Regions from separate parts of the Shinella sp. GW821-FHT10F02 genome, predicted to be linked through region 2. Evidence: riboswitches for the same ligand, from Rfam matches in the RefSeq annotation. Region 2 holds a riboswitch; the other holds the start of a gene.
What was found. A riboswitch is a leader RNA that binds a small molecule or an ion and turns the genes downstream of it on or off. The one in region 2 is predicted to bind cobalamin.
Positions count from the first base shown of each region.

Region 1: another riboswitch for cobalamin. It lies ahead of AC1RWL_RS24260 (aromatic ring-hydroxylating oxygenase subunit alpha); the one in region 2 lies ahead of AC1RWL_RS08940 (ABC transporter substrate-binding protein).

Region 1 covers NZ_JBXASL010000008.1:162,879-172,892, reverse strand. The annotation lists gene AC1RWL_RS24280 (FAD-binding oxidoreductase) at 1-144, opposite strand, end outside; gene AC1RWL_RS24275 (L-threonylcarbamoyladenylate synthase) at 155-1,129, opposite strand; gene AC1RWL_RS24270 (diguanylate cyclase domain-containing protein) at 1,286-2,341, shown strand; gene AC1RWL_RS24265 (DUF6656 family protein) at 2,397-3,002, opposite strand; cobalamin riboswitch at 3,303-3,531, shown strand; gene AC1RWL_RS24260 (aromatic ring-hydroxylating oxygenase subunit alpha) at 3,640-4,884, shown strand; gene AC1RWL_RS24255 (FAD-binding oxidoreductase) at 4,886-5,983, shown strand; gene AC1RWL_RS24250 (glycoside hydrolase family 25 protein) at 6,199-7,293, opposite strand; gene AC1RWL_RS24245 (BA14K family protein) at 7,527-8,096, shown strand; gene AC1RWL_RS24240 (acyl-CoA dehydrogenase family protein) at 8,260-10,014, shown strand, end outside.
Region 2 covers NZ_JBXASL010000002.1:661,151-671,164, forward strand. The annotation lists gene AC1RWL_RS08920 (ABC transporter permease) at 1-805, opposite strand, end outside; gene AC1RWL_RS08925 (ABC transporter ATP-binding protein) at 807-1,889, opposite strand; gene AC1RWL_RS08930 (polyamine ABC transporter substrate-binding protein) at 2,052-3,122, shown strand; gene AC1RWL_RS08935 (MurR/RpiR family transcriptional regulator) at 3,177-4,031, shown strand; cobalamin riboswitch at 4,058-4,289, shown strand; gene AC1RWL_RS08940 (ABC transporter substrate-binding protein) at 4,444-5,484, shown strand; gene AC1RWL_RS08945 (FecCD family ABC transporter permease) at 5,502-6,509, shown strand; gene AC1RWL_RS08950 (ABC transporter ATP-binding protein) at 6,506-7,312, shown strand; gene AC1RWL_RS08955 (class I SAM-dependent methyltransferase) at 7,312-8,088, shown strand; gene phnF (phosphonate metabolism transcriptional regulator PhnF) at 8,066-8,818, opposite strand; gene phnG (phosphonate C-P lyase system protein PhnG) at 8,919-9,404, shown strand; gene phnH (phosphonate C-P lyase system protein PhnH) at 9,404-10,012, shown strand.

The DNA of each region.
Region 1 (10,014 bases), on a different contig from region 2:
CACCAGCGGCGACGTGCCATGGTAAAGCCCACGGCTTTCAACGAGATAGGGCGCGATATCCCGGTCCTCGACAAGCGCATAGGCCGGGCCGGTGATGGCGGCGAAGCGGGCGATGAGATCGGGGGAAAGCTTTGCCTGGACCATCGTGTTTCCTTTATCCGCGGGGCGCGGCGGCGCGCTGCAAACGGTCGTTGATCGCCTCGCCGAGGCCGGTCGAGGGGATCGGCGAAAAGGCGATGGCGGCAGCACCCGTCGCATCCGCCTGTTTCATATAGCCGAAGAGATTGGCGGCCGCCTCCGCGAGATCGCCGTCCGGGCTCAGATCCAGTACGAGCGCCGCGTCGGCTTCGCCCGGCAGCGGCGTGCCGCCGAAGCGGATCAGCACCTCGCCCGGCCGCACCTCGCGGGCATCGAGCCGCACGGGTGCATCGGGCGCATAATGCGAGGCGAGCATGCCCGGCGCCTCGATCGTCGCGCCCGCCTTGTCGTTGCGCAGCACCGGGCGGCCGGTGACGCGTTCGACCTCCGCGGCATCGAGCCCGCCGGGCCGGAGCAGCCGGATCGTCTCGCCCTCGACCTTGAGGATGGTGGATTCGAGCCCGACGACGGCCGGCCCGGCATCCAGCACCAGCGCCAGCTTCGCGCCAAAATCCTCGGCGACATGGCGGGCGGTGGTCGGGCTGATGCGGCCGGAGGTATTGGCGCTCGGAGCCGCCAGCGGCCGGCCGAAGGCGGCGAGCAGCCGGCTCGAAAACCCCGTCGGCACGCGGATGCCGACCGTGTCCAGCCCGGCGCGGGCAAGCGGATGGATGGCGCTGTCCGGCCGGATCGGCAGCACCAGCGTCAGCGGGCCCGGCCAGAAGGCCTCGGCGATCTGCCGCGACAGCGGATCGAAGACCGCATGCCGTTCCGCCATGGTTAGGTCGGCCATGTGGCAGATCAGCGGATTGAAGCGCGGCCGGCCCTTCATTTCATAGATGCGGGTGATGGCGAGCGGATTGGTGGCGTCGGCGGCGAGGCCATAGACCGTCTCGGTGGGAATGGCGACGGGCACGCCGCGGCCGAGCACCTCGCACGCGCGGGCAAGGGCCGCCTCCGGTTCCGTCCGCGTATCCACGATATCTGCCATCTCGCCCTTCCGTCGCTCCCGGCCTCCTTTACCGTTCTTTGCCGCGAAATGCCAAGGGCCGGCGGTTTGCCTAAAATGCAAGCGACCCGATTAGAGCCACCGAAAGCGGGCGCTGTTACGAAGGGGTGAAAAGTCCCGCACACAGGTCCCGCATTGATGGCTCACAAGAAATCCTCGACGACCGATATCGCGCTCCGCGTTGCAACGGCCATGAAGCAGATGGGCATCGATGGCCTGCCGCGCAATTACGAGCTGGTCTACGAGGCCTATGCCGGCTGCAACCCGGATCTGGTGCGCGATTTTATCGCCCTCGGCAAATACAAGACGCAGGCAGCCCTCGACGAACTCGGGCGCAAATACTTGCCGCACCAGCATGAGGCGAGCGTGCTGCAACGCTCCGCCGGCGCGATCAGCAGCGAGATGGGCAATTTCATGGAGCTGCTCAGCCAGGAGCGCTCGTCGCTGTCCGACTATGGCCGCCTGATCGGCGAGGCCTCGCAGGTCATCCGCAGCGCGGCGGGCGAGGGCGCGCTCGGCTCGTCGCTCGAAGCCCTGCAACGGGCGACCGAGCTGCGTGTCACCCACACGGCGGAAATGGCGGAAAAGGTCGCCGCGCAATCGGCCGTCATGGACGGTATCCAGAAGGAGATGGCGGAGTTCGAGGCGATGAAATTCGTCGATCCGCCGACCAAGCTCGGCAACCGCCGCGCCTTCAACAAGGCGCTCGCCCGCATCTATTCCAATCCGGACCTGCCGATGCTCTGCGGCGTCGCGGTCGCCGAGGTCGATGCCGACCGCCGCTTCTCGCCCGCGCAGATCGAAGCCCTGTCGGAGCATCTCGTGAGCTTCTATGGCGGCTTGATCCGCCAGGTTTTCCCGGCCGGCGAGCTTGCCGTGCGCATCGATGGCCTGCGCTTCGGCTTCCTGTTCCACACCGCCGACGAAAGCGAAGTGACGCGGCTGATCGACCTGCTGCGCGCCGCCTTCCAGACGATGGCGCTGCGCGATCCGCGCACAGGCCGCAACCTCGGCCACCTGACGCTTTCGGCCGGTGTCTGCATGTCGGACCGCGCCGACAGTGCGCTCGACCTCTCGTCCGCCTGCGAGCGGGCGCTTGCGGAGGCAAAGGGCGCGGGCGGTGATCTCGTGATCGTCTATGGCCGCGGCGACGAAGTGCCGGCGGGCAAGGAATGGCTGCTTTATAGAGCCTAAAGCATGTCGCGCAAAAGTGTGCAGCGGTTTTGCGATAACGACATGCGCTTTAGCTTCAAATGGCGCGGATGATCTTGCGGAGCGCCTCGTCGCGCGCGCCGAGCATCAGCACGTTCTTCATGGCAAGGGCAGGGTCGTCCGTGCGAAAAATCACGCCGTTGCCGCGCACCTTGCGGTCGATCCGCAAGCGGCCTTCCTCCTCGCCCGGCACGATGGCGACGGCGAAATACATGCGGCCCGGCTTCTGCGAAATGCCGGCGAAGAACTGCTCCTCGTCACCAATGTCGGCGAAGAAGTTCGCCATGTAGAAGGCCCATTGCACGCTCTCGAATTCGGCAAAGCGCGAATTGGCGACGGTTATGTGGCAATAGCCGAGATGCGGCGTGTGGGCGAGCGTGCGGTGGAAGATCAGCTTGGGAAACTGGATCGAGCGGTGGAAGCCGTTGATGCGGTCATGTGTGACCGTGCCCGCCCGCTCCAGCTTGCGGCCCGTGCGCTCCGCGACCTCCTGGTAGGTGAGATAGCGCTTCTCGCTCGGCAGCCAGTCAAGGTTGCGATCGATGCGGCCGGTGCGCAGGAATTCCGTGTGCACGGCGGATTTGGGCGGGTTCGCGCGCTTGTAGGCGACGGCGTCGTAATATCGGAACTTCGTCTGCTGCACGTGGCGAGCACCCCATCCTAGCGCCTTGATCGCTGGGAAGTTTATGCAAACGACGTTAAACAATCCTTTCCGGTCCGCTCCCCATTCCTCGCAGGCACATGCGGCGGGTCGCAATATGACAAGAGCATGATCATGGGCAGCAAACTGCCGAGGGGATGGGCATCCTGCCGCAAAGCTAGGCATATCACCCTGACATATATGCAGAAATCTCGGCGTCCCGCTTTTTAACCACGCAAAAATCCTGTCGCCAAATCATGATGGCATGTCGTTTTTCGACATGTCGCGCGACGATTCTTGCGGTTAGATAAGCACACTCAAGGTGCCACGCTCCCGAAAGGAGTTTGGAGAATTGGGAAGCCGGTTAAAATCCGGCGCTGCCCCCGCAACGGTGTTGGAGCAAGACGCGGCATACGTCACTGGACGGGAGGTCTGGGAAGGCGCCGCGACGGTTCGGAAGGAATGACCCGACAAGGTCACGCCCCGCAGAACGCTCCTCAGCCCGGAAACCAGCCTGGAGAAACGATCGTGACTGGCTGCGGCGGGCGGCTGGGAAGCGTGCATTCCGTGCGGTTTGCCGTCCGGATGCCGTCTTCTTCCGTGCGCCTCAGCCCCAATTTAGATTATCCGAGGATCCGGCATGGACATTCGCAGCGACGTGCTCCGCAAGCTCAAGAACCGGCGCGATGGCTACAGCCTCGAGCAGGCCTTCTACATCGACCCCGACCATTACAAGCTCGACATGGAGACGATCTGGTATCGCGACTGGCTGTTCATCGGCCATGATTGCGAGATCCCCAAGGCCGGCAATTATTTCACCGTCCAGGTCGGCGATTATCCCGTCGTCATCACGCGCGACCGCAAGGGCACGGTGCGCGCGCTGCACAATTCCTGTCGCCACCGCGGCTCGCGCGTCTGCAACCAGCAGAAGGGAACGTCGGCAAAACTCGTCTGTCCCTATCACCAGTGGACCTACGAACTTGATGGCTCGCTGCTCTTCGCCCGCCACATGGCGGAGGATTTCGACAAGACGCAGCACAGCCTGAAGCCGATCCACTGCGAGACGGTCGGCGGCTACATCTTCATCTGCCTGGCAGATCAGGCCCCGGATTTCTCCGCCTTCCGCAATCTGGTCGAGCCCTATCTCGCGCGCCATCGCCTCGGCGAAACCAAGGTCGCCTTCGAAAGCACGATCATCGAAAAGGGCAACTGGAAGCTCGTCTGGGAAAACAACCGCGAGTGCTACCACTGCGCCGCCAACCATCCGGAACTCTGCCGCACCTATCCGGAAGCCCCCAGCGCCACCGGCGTGCAGGGCGCCAAGGACGATCCCGTCATCGCCGAGCATTGGGCGAAGTGCGAGGCGGCCGGCCTGCCGAGCGAGTTCCGCATGTCGCCGACGGGCCAGTTCCGCGCCGCGCGCATGCCGCTCATCCAGGACGCCGAGAGCTACACCATGTCCGGCGCGCGCGCCGTCCAGCGCCCGCTGTCGAGCGACGTGCTGGAAAGCCATATCGGCACGCTGCTGCTCTTCCACTATCCGACGACGTGGAACCATGTGCTGGCCGACCACGCCATCACCTTCCGTGTCATCCCGCTTGGCCCGGAGCTGACGCAGGTCACCACCAAGTGGCTCGTCAACAAGGACGCGGTGGAAGGCATCGACTATCGTCTCGACGAACTCACCCATGTCTGGACCGAGACCAACGACCAGGACCGCCGGATCGTCGAGGAAAACGCCTTCGGCATCCGCTCGCCCGCCTACCAGCCCGGCCCCTATTCGCCGGAGGACGAGGGCGGCGTCATGCAGTTCGTCGAATGGTACGCCAACTTCATGATCGAACGGCTCGACGGCGCCAAAAAGCCGCTCTCGCGGGTGGCCTGACATGACGGTCGCGAGCCATTTCCACCATTTCGACGAACTCCATCCGTGGAACGATCGCCAGCACCTCTTGGAATGCATCGCCGTGACGGCGGAGACGACGGATGTGATGACCTTCACGTTCCGTTCGGATCGCGACAACTGGTTCCGCTACCTGCCGGGCCAGTTCGTCACGCTGGAACTGCCGGCGGCGCCGGACGATCCGGTGATGCGCACCTATACGCTGTCCTCGACGCCCTCGCGCCCCTTCGCCGTCTCCGTGACGGTGAAGGTGCAGAAGAACTCGATCGGCACGCGCTGGATGTTCGACAACCTGCGCCCCGGCGTGAAGCTCAAGGCCTTCGGCCCGCTCGGCGATTTTTCCTTCGTCCGCTATCCGGCGGAAAAGTACCTGTTCATCTCGGCCGGCTCCGGCGTGACGCCGATGATGTCGATGACGCGCTGGATGTCGGATTGCGCGCCGCAGTCGGATGTCGCCTTCGTCACCTGCGCGCGCAAGCCGGAGGACCTGCTGTTCAAGGCGGAGCTCGAATGTCTCGCCGCCCACATGCCGAACCTCGCGCTCGGCTTCGTGGTCGAGGGGCACAATCCGCGCGACGGTTGGCACGGCCTGCGCGGCCGCATCGATGCCGCCCGCCTCTCGCTGCTGGCACCCGATTTCCGCGATCGCACCGTCTTCTGCTGCGGCCCGGAACCGTTCATGCGCGGCGTGCGCGATATGCTGAAGGTCTGCGGCTTCAACATGGAGCGCTACCACGAGGAGAGCTTCCAGCCGGCTGCGGCACCCGCGCCCGAAGAGCTCGCCATTCGCGGCGGTGCGGGCGAGGTGGACGCCGAGGCGATCTCGAACGTCACCTTCACCATGGCCGGCAAGGACGCCAAATGCCCGCCCGGCCAGACGATCCTGCAAACCGCCCGCGCAGCCGGCGTGCGCATCGGTGCCGCTTGCGAGGGCGGCCTGTGCGGCGCCTGCCGGGTCATGAAGGTCTCCGGCGAAGTCGACATGCGCCACAACGGCGGCATCCTCGACGACGAAATCGAGGAAGGCTACATCCTCGCCTGCTGCTCGCGCCCGATCGGGGATGTATCGATCGAGGCGTGAGTCGGAGTGGCGCCGTCCCCCCTCTGCCCTGCCGGGCATCTCCCCCTCAAGGGGGGAGATCGGCAAGAGGCAAGGACATTGCTTCAAAGGCACCCTTTATTTTGGGCAAAACGCCTGCTCCATCCAATCTCCCCCCTTGAGGGGGAGATGCCCGGCAGGGCAGAGGGGATCAAGCACGCGACCTAAATGCGGGTCTCCATCTACCCAGCGACCTCTCAAAAATCCTGGTAGTTCAACGGCGTCACGTCGACCACACGCTGCCCAAGCGTCGCGGTCGCGGCACCCTTGACGGCGAGGCCGGCGCGAACTTCGGCCGTCACCGACACCGGGAACGACGTTGTCGTGCCGGAGGCGAGTGTGACGGCGCCGGTCGTCTGTGCCTCGGCGCCGATGGAGGCTGCGGCCTCGACGGTCGCCTTCAGCGCGCCGCCGGTGGGGATGGAGGCGGTGAGCATCTGGTCCACGGGCTCGAAGGGTTTTTCCGGCACCAGGCCGCCGAAGGCCCAGGCCTTGCCGAGCGCGGCCTTGCTCATCGGCGCGACGTTGACGTCGATGTCATTGAGCGCGCCCTTCACGCGGTAGGGGCAGCGGCGCTTCGAGCAGTTGACGCCGGCGGAGAACTGCCAGAGCGCATAATTGTCCCAGTTGCCCATCGGGAACGCACCCTCGATGCCCGGCTTGTAGCGGGCATACCAGAGCGGCAGGCGCGACAGGATGCGGTATTCGTCGCGGTGCGCGGCGATATAGCGCGCGGTCGAATGGTTGGTGTAGAGCACCGGATAGCGGCCCGTGCGCGTCTTGATATGGCCGGCAAAGACCTGCGCATCTTCGAGCGACATGTAGGTGTCCGGATCGATGCCCTCGATATCCAGCACCATCATCTCGTCGTCCTGCGGATTGGCATAGTCTAGGAAATGGTTGGCCTGGTCGACCGGGTTGCCCGGCCGGGCGAGGTGATAGGCGCCCCAGAGCAGGCCCTTCGCGCGCGCGAGCAGACGGCGGGTCTCGTAAAGTTCGCGGCTCACCGCATATTTGCGCCACATGGTCTTGCAGTGCGCCACCGTGTCGCCGCTGTGCTCGCCCTTGCAGCTATAGCTTTCCGGCAGGCCGTCGGAGGCCTTCGAGATGAAGCCGGCGATGCGCTTGTCGGACAGCATCTCCGACCAGTCGATCTCGTTCAACTCGTAGGCATCGATGACGATGGCGTTTTCCGGCTTTCTCCACGGTTCCACATCGACCGCGCGGGCCGAAAAGGGCAGGGCCGCCAGGAGGATAAGGGCCGCCAGGCCGGAAAGATGCTTCGGGTTCATGGACGCTCCTGTTCGAATCCCGCGCCGGATCAAGCGAGCATGGTGAGCGAGACATGGTTAACGGAGCGCTAATCCGCCCAAGGTTCCAGAACAAGGCTCCCGAATTTGTGACGACCCGAGCCATTGAAACGCGCGCGGGAAGACCGCATATGGAACGAAAGGGACTCTCGTGCGTTTCGCGTTCAAATTGCCATTCGAGCAAATGCTGAAGGGCACGCCTAGGGAGAATTGTCATGAAGTTTATCAATAAAGTCCTTGCGGTGGCGATGTCGGCGCTTTTCGCCGCCACGCCGGTCGTGCCGGCAAGCGCCATGCCGCTTCCCGTCGCCAAGATTCAGTCGACTGCCACCGAAGGTGGCACTTCGGTGCAGCTCGTGCGCGATCACAATCGCCGTATCTGGCGGCGCGGTGGGAGCACCTGGCGCGCTGAACGCTTTGACCGCGGCCGCAACTGGGGCAACGATCGTCGCTACTCCCGTGAGAGCCGCCGCTGGCGCGGCCGTGACCGTGATGTCGGCTGGCGTGGCGACCGCGGCTACCGCAACGGATGGTATCGTGGCCACCGCGGCTACCGCTACCAGCGCAACGGCTATCGCTACCACAATGGCTTCTGGTTCCCGCTCGCCGCGTTCGGCGTGGGCACTGTGATCGGCGGCGCGATCGCCAATGACCGCGGCTATGTCGGTGGTGGCGGCTCGCATGTGAACTGGTGCGCAAACCGCTACCGTTCGTATCGCGCCTACGACAACACGTACCAGCCCTATGGCGGCCCGCGTCGCCAGTGCATCTCGCCCTATAGCTAAGGGACGATTTTAAAGTGCCGGACGGTCCCCCCGGCACAGGAAGCAGGCTGACCGGTCTAATCACCGGCCGGCCTGTTTCCGTTTGGGGATTTGCGTCGGAAAAGTTGACGTTTACGTAAAAATCAATAATCTGCCCGCCAGCACGTCGTGGAGGAGGATAGACATGTACAAGGCGCCGGTCGAGGAGATTGCGTTCACGCTGAAACATGTGGCGGGGCTGGCACCCGCGCTGGAGGGCGGCCATCTCGGCGATCTCACGGACGACCTCGTCGACGCGATCCTCTCCGAAGCCGGTCGATTCGCCACCGAGGAGGTGGCCCCGCTCGCCGAGATCGGCGACAAGCAGGGTGCCCGCTTTGCCGACGGCGCGGTGAAAATGCCCGACGGCTGGCCGGCGCTCTACAAGGCCTGGGCGGAAGGCGGCTGGAACTCGCTGACCGCCTCTCCGGATTTCGGCGGGCAGGGGCTTCCCCACATGCTGCATGTCGCGGCGCTCGAAATGTGGAACAGCGGTTCGATGGCCTTCGCGATCGGCCCGACGCTGACGATCGGCGCGATCGAGGCACTGACGGTGCACGGTTCCGACCATCTGAAATCCACCTATCTGCCGAAGATGGTCTCGGGCGAGTGGATGGGCTCGATGAACCTGACCGAGCCCCATGCCGGCTCGGACCTCGGCGTGATGAAGACCCGCGCGGAACGCCGCGGCGACGGCACCTACCGCCTGTTCGGCCAGAAGATCTTCATCACCTATGGCGAACACGACTTTACCGACAATATCGTGCATCTCGTGCTCGCCCGCCTGCCGGATGCGCCGGCCGGCACGCGGGGCATCTCGCTCTTCCTGGTGCCGAAATTCCTGGTCAACGAGGATGGCTCGCTCGGTACCCGCAACGATGCCCATTGCCATTCGATCGAACACAAGCTCGGCATCCACGCCTCGCCGACCTGCACGATGATCTACGGCGACGGCCGCTTCGGCGAGGAGGCCGGCGCGATCGGCTGGCTGGTGGGCGAGGAAAACCGCGGCCTCGCCTGCATGTTCACCATGATGAACAATGCCCGCCTCGCTGTCGGCATGCAGGGCGTGGCGATCGCCGAAGCCGCGACGCAGAAGGCGATCGCCTATGCGAAGGACCGCACGCAGGGCAAGGCGCCCGGCTGGCAGGGGGCGGGCATGAGCCCGATCATCGAGCACCCGGATGTCGCCCGCATGCTCCTGACCATGAAGGTGCTGACCCAGGGTGCCCGCGCCATCACCTATGCCTGCGCCCACGCCGTCGACCGGGCGCATGGCGAGGAGGCGAAACACTGGAGCGAGCGCGCCAGCCTCCTGACGCCCATCGCCAAGAGCTTTGCCACCGATGCCGGCGTCGATGTTTCCTCGCTCGGCGTGCAGGTGCATGGCGGCATGGGCTTCATCGAGGAGACGGGCGCCGCCCGGCTGTTCCGCGACGCCCGCATCGCGCCGATCTATGAGGGCACGAACGGCATCCAGGCGATCGACCTCGTCACGCGCAAACTGCCGCTGTCGGACGGCGCCCATGTGCGCGGCTTCATCGCGGAACTGCGAGACATCGCCGCCAAGGCCGGGGCCGTCAACACGCCGGCACTCGGCGAAACCGGCGCCCGCCTGGAGGCCAGCATCGCCGACCTCGAAGCCGCCACCGAATGGCTGCTCGCGACACTCGCGGAAGGAAAGCAAGCCGAAGCGCTCGCCGGCGCCACCCCCTACCAGCGCCTCTTCGGCCTCGTCCTGACGGGCGCCTACCTCGCCAAGGGCGCACTCGCCGACGGCGGCGACGGCCGCAACGCGGAGCGCGCCGCGCTTTGCCGGTTTGCTGCGGAAAACATCATCGGCGAAACGGCGGCCTTGCGGGATCGCGTTGTGTTTGGTGCTGCGAGCCTCGCGGCGGCG
Region 2 (10,014 bases):
CCGAGCCGAAGGGCCAGTTGCGCGCGGCGAGGAACTGCTGCTCGATGAGATTGCCGAGCATCATCACCTTGGCGCCGCCGAGAATGGCCGGCACGACGAAATTGCCGAGCGCCGGAATGAAGACGATCACCGCCCCGCCGGCAATGCCGGGCGCCGTCAGCGGCAGGATGATGCGCAGGAAGGTGCGGATCGGCCCGGCGCCGAGATCCAGCGAGGCGCGCACCAGCGTCCAGTCGAGCTTTTCGACGCTGGCATAGACCGGCATGAACATGAAGGGGATGAAGATATAGACCATGCCGAGGATGATCGCGCCATCCGTATAGATCAGCTCCAGCGGCCGGGCGATGACGCCGGTGTTGAGCAGCAACGCATTGACGAGGCCGGTCTGGCGCAGAATCAGCACCCAGATGAATAGCCGCACGATCAGGCTGGTGAAGAAGGGCAGGGTAATGAGGAACAGGCAAAAGTTCTTCCAGCGCTCGGAAAGCCGGCTGATGCAGAAGGCGGCCGGGTAACAGACGACGAGCGTGGCGACGACGGTGAGCGCGGCGATCTTCAGTGAGCGCAAAAAGATCGCGATATAGACGGGATCGAAATCCTCGAACATCGGGTCGGCGAAACCGAGGATGCGGCCGTAATTGTGCGGATACCAGGTCCATTCCACCCCGCCATAAAGGCCGGGCGCCAGAAAGCTCGTCACGATCATGATGGCGAGCGGGCCGAGGAAGAAGACGGCAAGGAACAGCGAGACCGGGCCAAGAAGCAGGCCGAGCTGGGCGCGGCGACGAAAGGCGATCGACGACATGTCAGGCGGCCTCCGCCGGGATGAGGTGCACGGCGGCCGGATCATAGGCGAGGCGCGCGCGGCGCGACTGCTCGATCTCGCCGACGAGGTTGCGGCGTGTCGCCGGGATTTCGGCGATGACGCGCCGGCCGGTCGCCGTGCGGCCGAACAGTTCGAAGGTGGAACCGACGAAGACGATCTGTTCGAGGTCGACGTCGAGGCTTGGGGCGCTGTCGCCCTGCTGTGCGAGGAAGAATTGTTCCGGGCGGATAAGGGCGGTCGCCGTACCTGTCGTTTCCGCCTTGGCATGCGAAAGGGAGAGGCCGTCCGTCGTCAGGAGATGTCCGCCAACGGCCTCGCCCTCGAACAGGTTACTGGCGCCGACGAAGGTGGCGACAAAACTGTTTTTCGGCTGGTCGTAGATAGCGCGCGGTGAGTCGAGCTGCTGGATGCGGCCGCCGGACAGCACAGCCACCCGGTCCGACATGGTCAGCGCCTCCTGCTGGTCGTGCGTCACGAAGATGAAGGAGATGCCGAGTTCGTGCTGGAGCGTCTTCAGCTCGATTTGCATGGCCTGGCGCAGGTTCTTGTCGAGCGCGGAGAGCGGTTCGTCGAGCAGCAGCAGCTTCGGGCGGGCGATGATGGCGCGGGCGAGCGCCACGCGCTGCTGCTGGCCGCCGGAAAGCTGGCGCGGCTTGCGGCCTTCCATGCCTTCGAGCCCGACCATGCGCAGCGCATCAGCCACGCGTTTTGCCCGCTCCGCCTTCGCAACACCGGCGACTTCCAGCGCATAGCCGGTGTTTTCGCCGACGGTCATATGCGGGAAGAGAGCGTAATTTTGGAACACCGTATTGACCGGGCGGCGATAGGGCGGGCGGTCCGTCATGTCCTCGCCGTCGATCAGGATGCGCCCGGCATCAAGCTCGACGAAACCGCTGATCGCCTGCAGCAGCGTGGTCTTGCCGCAGCCGGAGGGGCCGAGCAGCGTCAGGAATTCGTTGCGGCTGACATCGAGGTCGATCGCATCCAGCGCCGTCACTGTCTGGCCTTCGGGCGTGGCAAAGGCCTTCGCCGCCTTCTCCAGGCGGACTATGGAATCTCGCATCGTCGTTCCCCATTATGTTATAAAAATAACGCTTGTGCGATTTCGATATCTGGATACCATTTGTTCATCCAAGTCAACGGCCGAAAGAAGCCGGGACAGGAACAGGCGGCGCAAAGGAAAGCGCCGGGGCCACGACGGGCCAACCACCAGAGGAGACTATCGATGATCAAAATTTCCAATGCCGGCGCATCCGGCCTTCGCGCATGGACGCGCCAGACCGCTCTCTCGCTTGCCGCCCTCGTGGCCATGGCGGGCGTGGCGAATGCCACTGAGCTCAACATCTACAACTGGGGCGAATACATCAATCCGGAGGTTCTGAAGAAGTTCGAGGAGGAGACCCAGATCAAGGTCAACCTCTCGACCTACTCCTCCAACGAGGAAATGCTGGCAAAAATCCAGGGCGGCGCGACGGGCTACGACATCGTCTTCCCGTCCGTGCACATGCACGACATCATGGCCAAGCTGGACCTGCTCGAAAAGACCGACATCAACACCTATGAGGGGTTCAAGAACATCGACCCCGCCTTCCTGCGCGCGAAAAGCGACCCTAAGGGTGAATATTGCCTGCCCTATGCCTGGGGTTCGGTCGGGATTTTTTATAACCGCACGATCCTCGGCAAGGACATCACAGGCTGGAAGGACCTCATCGAGACGGTGAAGGCCAAGGGCCTGAAATTCACTCTGCTCGACGACATGCGCGAGGTGCTCGCCGTCGGCCTCATGCTGAACGGCCACAAGATCAACTCGACCGATCCGGCCGAATTGCAGCAGGCGGCGGAGACGATCATCGAGATGAAACCCTATGTCGCCGCTTTCACCTACGACACGCGGCCCATGGTGCAATCCGGCGATGTCGCGGCCGGCCATTTCTTCGTCGGCGCCATGGTCGATGTCTTTGCCGACGAGAAGGATCTCGGCTACGTGATCCCGGAAGAAGGCGGGACCATGTACCAGGAGGATGTTTGCGTGCTGAAGAGCGCGCCGAACAAGGAGAACGCCGTCAAGTTTCTCCAGTTCTACACGCGGCCGGAGATCGCGGCGCTCAACGTCTCGCAGCAGACCAACGGCACGGCCAACGTGCCGGCGCGGGAATTGACCCCGGAAAAGATCAAGAATAGCAAGGAGATCAATCCGCCGGCCGAGACCATGGCGCGTCTCCAGATTTTCGAGGATCTCGGCCCGGCGCTTCGCCAGCTCGACCGCGTCTGGACGCGGGTCAAGACGGCGCAGTAACGGCATGACTATCCCGCCCGTCTCCGGACGGGCGGTCTTTTGGGGGAGGGCGACGTGTCGAAACGCATTTTGAAGCTCGTTCAGTCCGACGACCTTCGGCGGTCCAAATCCGACAAGCTGATCGCCAACTATATCGAGCGCAACATCGCCGATCTGCCCTTCGAGACGGCGCGCTCCATCGCCCAGCGGCTGGAACTCTCGCCGATGACCGTCGGGCGCTATCTCCGCCGCATGGGTTTCGACGGACTCGACGAGTTGAAGGGCGAATTGCGCCGCGGCAGCTCCAACCCAGCCTGGCAGGTCAAGGGCCAGGTCGACCGGCTGGAGCAGGACCGCAAGGAAGGAAAACTTCTCGCCGGCCTCATCCAGCAGCAGATCGACAATCTCGGCCAGATCTACGAGATCACCAATGCGCCGGAATGGCAGCAGACGATCGATGCGCTGGTCGGCGCGACCGAGATCTATGTCGCCGCCTACCAGAACGTGCGCGGTATCGCGCAGTATTTTGCAAGCCAGCTTTCCTATACCCGGCCGCGCGTGCAGTTCGTCGACGGGCTGAACGGCACCTATTCCGAACTGCTCGACGGCTCCGTCGAAGGCCGCCTACTCTTCCTGCACGACGTGCGCCGTTTCGCCGCCAAGGCGCGGCCTCTGGCACTGGAGGCACGGCGCGCCGGCGTCAAGGTCGTGCTGCTCACCGACGAATTCTGCCCCTGGGGGCCGGAGGTCTCGGACATCTGCCTCATCGTGCCGGGCTCGCACGGGCCGCTCTGGGATGGCGCGGCCACCATGACCGCCGTCATGGACCTGATGCTCTCCAACATCATCGTCGTGATGGGCGAGGCGGTAAGCGAGCGCGTCGATACGCTGACCCGGCTTCAGGACGTCTTCGGGGATTTCGAGAGCTGAGCGCCTTGACGCTGCCGACTGCCGGGGACTAAGGATGGGATGACGGTTCCCTGAAGGATGACTCCCAGGGGATTAATAGGGAACACGGTACGGACGACCCAACAGGGACCCATTCCGTGGCTGCCCCCGCAACTGTAGGCGGATTGCCGCCTGTCCTCGGACGCGTTTTCGCGTCATGCCACTGCGGTTTTCCGCGGGAAGGCAGACAGGCAGCAGATATCCGTGAGCCAGGAGACCTGCCGTCATAGCAACAATCCAAGTCACGGGCGGGGATGCCCGGAACGGAGACGCCATGACGAATCTGCCTGCCGCACCCGGCAGACCTTCCCTCGTTTTCTCCCGCCCGCGATCGATCCGCCCCCTTCGGCGCGTCGGCTGAGGCCGCACGCTTTCATTCATCCGGGAGAAATACATGACCCTGTTTTCTGCGGCCGCGCGGTCCGCATCGCTGCTCTCGCTCGTCGCCGGCTCTACGGCGCTTCTACTTTCAGCCTACACCGCCGCGGCTGCCGAGACGCAGTATCCGCTGACGCTGCAGAATTGCGGCCGTCCGGTCACCTTCCAGAAGGCGCCGACGCAAACCGTTTCTGTCGGCCAGAGCTCGACCGAAATTCTCTACATGCTCGGTCTCGCCGACCGCGTGGTCGGCACCGCGCTCTGGGTCGGCCCCGTTCTGAAGGGCTATGAAGAGGTCAACGCCAAGATCGACCGCCTTGCGGACAATGACCCGAGCTTCGAGAGCGTGCTCGGCAAAAAGCCGGATATCGTCACGGTCCAGTTCCAATGGCAGATCGGCCCGGAAGGCGTGGTCGCCAAGCCCGAACAGTTCGAGGAGCTCGGCATTCCGGTCTACACGTCCCCGTCCGACTGCGTCGGCAAGGAGAACAGCGCCGCAAGCGACGGCGTGCGCCATCAGGTCTTCACGATGGACCTCGTCTATCAGGAAGTGCGCGAACTGGCACAGATCTACAACGTGCAGGACAAGGGCGAAGAGGTCGTTGCCGAACTGAAGGCGCGCGAGGACGCCGCCCGCGCCAAGGTCGCGGCTGCGGATGGCAAGTTGTCGGCCGTGTTCTGGTTCTCAAGCGCGGCTGATTCCGATCCCTATGTCGCCGGCAAGAACGGTGCACCCGGCTACATCATGTCGGCACTGGGCATCGACAACATCATCAAGACCGATGACGAGTGGCCGATGGTGGGCTGGGAAACGATCGCCAAGTCGGGTCCGACGATCATCGTGGCCGGCTCGATGGAGCGCCGCCGCTATCCTCTCGACAGCCTCGAGGCAAAGCTTGACTTCCTGAAGACGGACCCGGTGGCAAGCCTGATGCCGGCAGTCAAGAACAACCATGTCTTCGATATGGACGCGCAGGCGATGAACCCCACGATCCGCACGATCGAAGGCATCGAACAGCTTGCCGACGCTATTGAAAAGGCTGGTCTGGCGAAGTGATAGCGGAACGCCCCCTCTTGTTCCGCACGGGCGCCGCTTTCGCGGCGCTCGTTCTGCTGGTCGTCGCGCTCGGCGTCGGCGCCGCTGTCGGCGAGACGGCGATACCGCTCGATATCGTCGCGAAGACGGTGGCGAACCGTCTCTGGCAGGCGGGGCATGCGATCGAGCCGATCGACGAGGGCATCATCTGGAACTACCGGCTGAGCCGGGCGATGGTCGCCGCCTGCTGCGGCTCGGCGCTGGCGCTCTGCGGCGTCATCCTGCAATCGCTGCTGCGCAATGCGCTCGCCGATCCCTATATCCTCGGCATTTCGGCGGGGGCGTCCACCGGCGCGGTCTCCGTCGCTATCCTCGGCATCGGCGCCGGCGCGTTGACGCTGCCGGCCGGCGCATTCCTCGGCGCACTCGTCGCCTTCGGCCTTGTCAGCGCGCTTGCCGTGCGGGCAGGGCGGGGCACCGGCGCGATCATCCTTGCCGGCATCGCCGGCTCGCAGCTCTTCAATGCGCTTACCTCCTTCATCGTCACCAAGGCCGCAAGCGCCGAACAAGCGCGCGGCATCATGTTCTGGCTGCTCGGCAATCTCTCGGGCGTGCGCTGGCCGGATGTCTGGCTGGCGCTGCCGGTGGCGATCCTGGGCCTCCTCGTCTGCCTGTGGCATGCCCGTGCGCTCGATGCCTTCACCTTCGGCACGGAATCGGCCGCCTCGCTCGGCATCCCGGTGCGCCGCGTCTATATCGTGCTGATCGCCATCTCCGCCCTGATGACGGCGACCATGGTTTCCATCGTCGGCTCGATCGGCTTCGTCGGCCTCGTCATTCCGCATGCCGCGCGCATGGTCGTTGGCGTGCGCCACGGCTTGCTGCTGCCGGCTTCCGCGCTGATCGGCGCCATCTTCATGATCGCGGCGGACGTGCTGTCGCGCGTCATCATTCCCGGCCAGGTGCTCCCCATCGGTGTCATCACGGCGCTGTTCGGCGCACCGGCCTTCGCCCTCATCCTCAGCCAGCGGAGATCGGCGCTATGACGCTCTCGGCGAATGGTCTCTTCTGGTCGGCCGGCGGCACGACCATCCTGTCGGATGTCTCGCTCGACGTGCGCCCCGGCGAATTTTTAGGCATCATCGGCCCGAACGGCTCCGGCAAGACCAGCCTGATGGCGCTGATCGCCGGCATCCGCAAGCCGCAGCGCGGCGAGGTCCTGCTGGGCGGCAGGTCCTTGCAGGCGCATGGCCGGCGCGAGATCGCCCAGCGCATTGCCTTCGTGGAACAGCAGGCGGAGACGACCGAGCGCATCACCGCGCGCCAGGCCGTCGAGCTCGGCCGCACGCCGCATCTCGGTGCGCTGACGCCATGGTCGAAGGCCGACGATGCGATCGTCGATCGGGCGCTGGAGGAGGTCGACATGGCGCATTTCGCCGGGCGGCTCTGGCACACGCTCTCCGGCGGCGAGCGCCAGCGGCTGCACATCGCCCGCGCACTCGCCCAGCAATCGCCGATCCTGCTGCTCGACGAGCCGACCAACCATCTCGACATCGGCCACCAGATCGGCCTGCTCCAGCTCGTGCGCGAGCAGGACCTCACCGTGGTCGCGGCGCTGCACGACCTCAACCACGCCGCCATGTTCTGCGACCGCATCGCCGTCATGCAGGGCGGCCGGATCGTGGCCCTCGGCACGCCCGCCAAGGTGCTGGAGCCGCAGCGCCTGCACGACGTCTTCGGCGTGACCGTCGATGTCGAGCGCGACGGCGCCGGCGGCTGCTTCATCCGCTATCGCCGGCCCGATCCGCGGCCGCCGCGCCTGAAACTCGTCGCAGGCGAGGGGAATTGATGCACGGAGCCTACCCCAACAGCCACCTCAAGGAAGACATTCGCGACTACTGGTCGCGCCGCTCGGAGACCTTCGACCTCGCCTTCGGCCATCGCATTCCTGAAGGCCCGGAATTCGACGCCTGGGCGGCAGCGATCCGCGAACGGCTCGGCCCGCAGCCGCGCCGCGTGCTGGAGCTGGCCTGTGGCACCGGGGAGGTGACGCGCCTGCTGCTGTCGCTCGGCCACGAGGTGACGGCGCTCGATTTTTCCGAAGCAATGCTGGAGGTCGCACGCCGCAAACACGCTGGCGCGAAGGAGCTGCGTTTCCTGCTCGCCGATGCGGAAAACCCGATGGAGCCGGACGAAAGCTATGACGCGATCGTCTGCCGCCACTTGGTCTGGACGCTGACGACGCCGCAACAGGCCTTTGCCGAATGGCACCGCATGCTGAAGCCCGGCGGTACGCTGCTGTTCTTCGATGGCGACTGGGCAGCCCCCACCCGGCTCGGCCGGCTGGCAAGCCGCGCCATCGCGGTCATCGACAGGTTTGCCGGCGCCGATCCCCACTATGACGGCGCGATGAGCGACCGGCATGCCAGCATCATGGAACGGCTTCCCTTTGGAGACGGCCTCAGCGTCGACCGCGTGCTGCCAATGCTGGAAGCGGCGGGTTTTCGCGACATGACGGTCGGCTCGCATGCGCCGATCGCGGCCGCGCAGCGCCGCACCGCGGATCTGCGCAACAAGCTGCGCACGCTGCTTTACCGCCGCTTCATCCTCTGCTGCCGGAAATGACCTCGGGTTCCGGCTCCACCGTCAGCTTAACGCGGTCGGCGGCAAAACGCGTGCGGGAAAACTGGATGGGCGTGCCGTCGAGGTCCGTATTGGTGGCCACCGCCACGAGGATGATGGCGCCGGGCGACAGTTTCAGCTGCCGCATGTCGTCGCCCTCGGCATGGATGGCGGATATTTCGGTGGAGCGGCGCACATAGTCGGGAAGGCCGAGTTCGCGGAAGGATGCGGTGATCGACCGGGTCTTCTCATAGGCCTCCGCCATGCCGGCAAAGCGGTCAGCCGGGAAATAGCTTGTCGAGCGCGAGATCGGCCGCTTGTCCGCACTGCTTACGATTTCCAGCCGCACGCAGCGTGAACCCGCCGCCAGCCCCAGGGCTTCCGTAACGATGGCCGGTGCCGCTTCCGTCGCGGCATCCAGCAATTTGCCTTCGAGATCGCGCGCCTGGTTGCCAAGGCCCTGCGAAAACCGCGTGCGCCGCGAAATCGGGAAACGCAGGCGGTCGCGCCGCTCGATGCGGGTGCCGATGCCCTGGATCGGCCGCACGATGCCTTCTTCCGCAAGTGCTGCCATGGCGCTGCGCACCGTATGCCGGTTCACGCCGAAGCGGCCGGCCAGCACCACTTCCGGCGGCATCATGCCGGTCTCGTCGAAATCGCCATTGTTGATCGCAAGCCGCATGCGATCCGCGATCTGGCGCCAAAGCGCCACGCCCGATTGTCGTTCCACCATTTTCGACCCCGCGAATGCCCTCTGTCACACCCTTGTCATTCCCGCCCAATAAGACAAGACTTAGATGTTCGGTTGTCTAGATTAATAGACATTTGGAGAGATGACAATGACATCAACACAGAAATCTGCCGAAAGCGTCGCGAAAGGCGCAGCCGGCGAGCGGCAGAGGGCGATGGGCCTGCTGGCGAAGTCGAGCCGGGCGGAATTGCAGGCGGCCTGGGACGCTATTGACGACAAGCCGGCGGCCCAGCCCGTGCGCGGACCGGAAACCGGCCTCGTCATGGTGCGCGGCCGCATCGGCGGTGGCGGCGCGCCGTTCAATCTCGGCGAGGCGACGGTCACCCGCGCCAGCATCCGGCTGGAAGACGGCACGGTCGGCCACGGCCAGTCGCTCGGTACGGATCCCGTCAAGGCGCGGCTTGCCGCCACCTTCGATGCGCTCTTCCAGCAGCCGGCCCGCAAGGCGGATGTCGAGACGCTGCTCGATGCCATCGCGGTGCGCATTGCCGACGAGGACGCCGAAAAGGCGCGCCAGACGGCCGCCACCCGCGTCGATTTCTTCACCATGGTTCGGGGAGAGGACTGATGTCACTCGATACGCTCGCCTTTGCCGGCGGTTTTGCGCAGCCGGTGTTCGAGGCGCAGGCCGTCTTCCGCACGCTGATGGACTGCATGGCCCGCCCGGGCACGATCGGCCATATTGCCGCGACCGTCACGCCGCCGGCACCGCTCAATGCCGCCGCCGGCGCCGTCGCGCTCACCCTCTGCGATCACGACACCACCGTCTGGCTGACGCCGAAGCTCAGCGCCTCGGCATTGCCCGGCTGGCTCGCCTTCAATGCCGGCGCGACGCTGACGGAAGAGCGCCAGAACGCCCGCTTCGCCTTCGTGGAAAAGGGCGCGATGCTGCCCAATCTCTGCCTCTTCGCGCAGGGCACGCAGGAATATCCGGATCGCTCCACGACGCTCGTCGTCGAGATCGAAGCTTTCGAAGGTGGCCGTCCGCTGGTGCTGACCGGCCCTGGCATCCGCATGGAACAGGAGATCGCACCGCTCGGTCTGCCGGACATGTTCCCGCATTTCTGGTCGGAGAACCGGCAGAATTTCCCGCGCGGCGTGGACCTGATCCTCGTGGCCGGCGACCGCATCCTCTGCCTGCCGCGCACCACCGTTCTTCGCGTGAAGGAGGCCTGAGC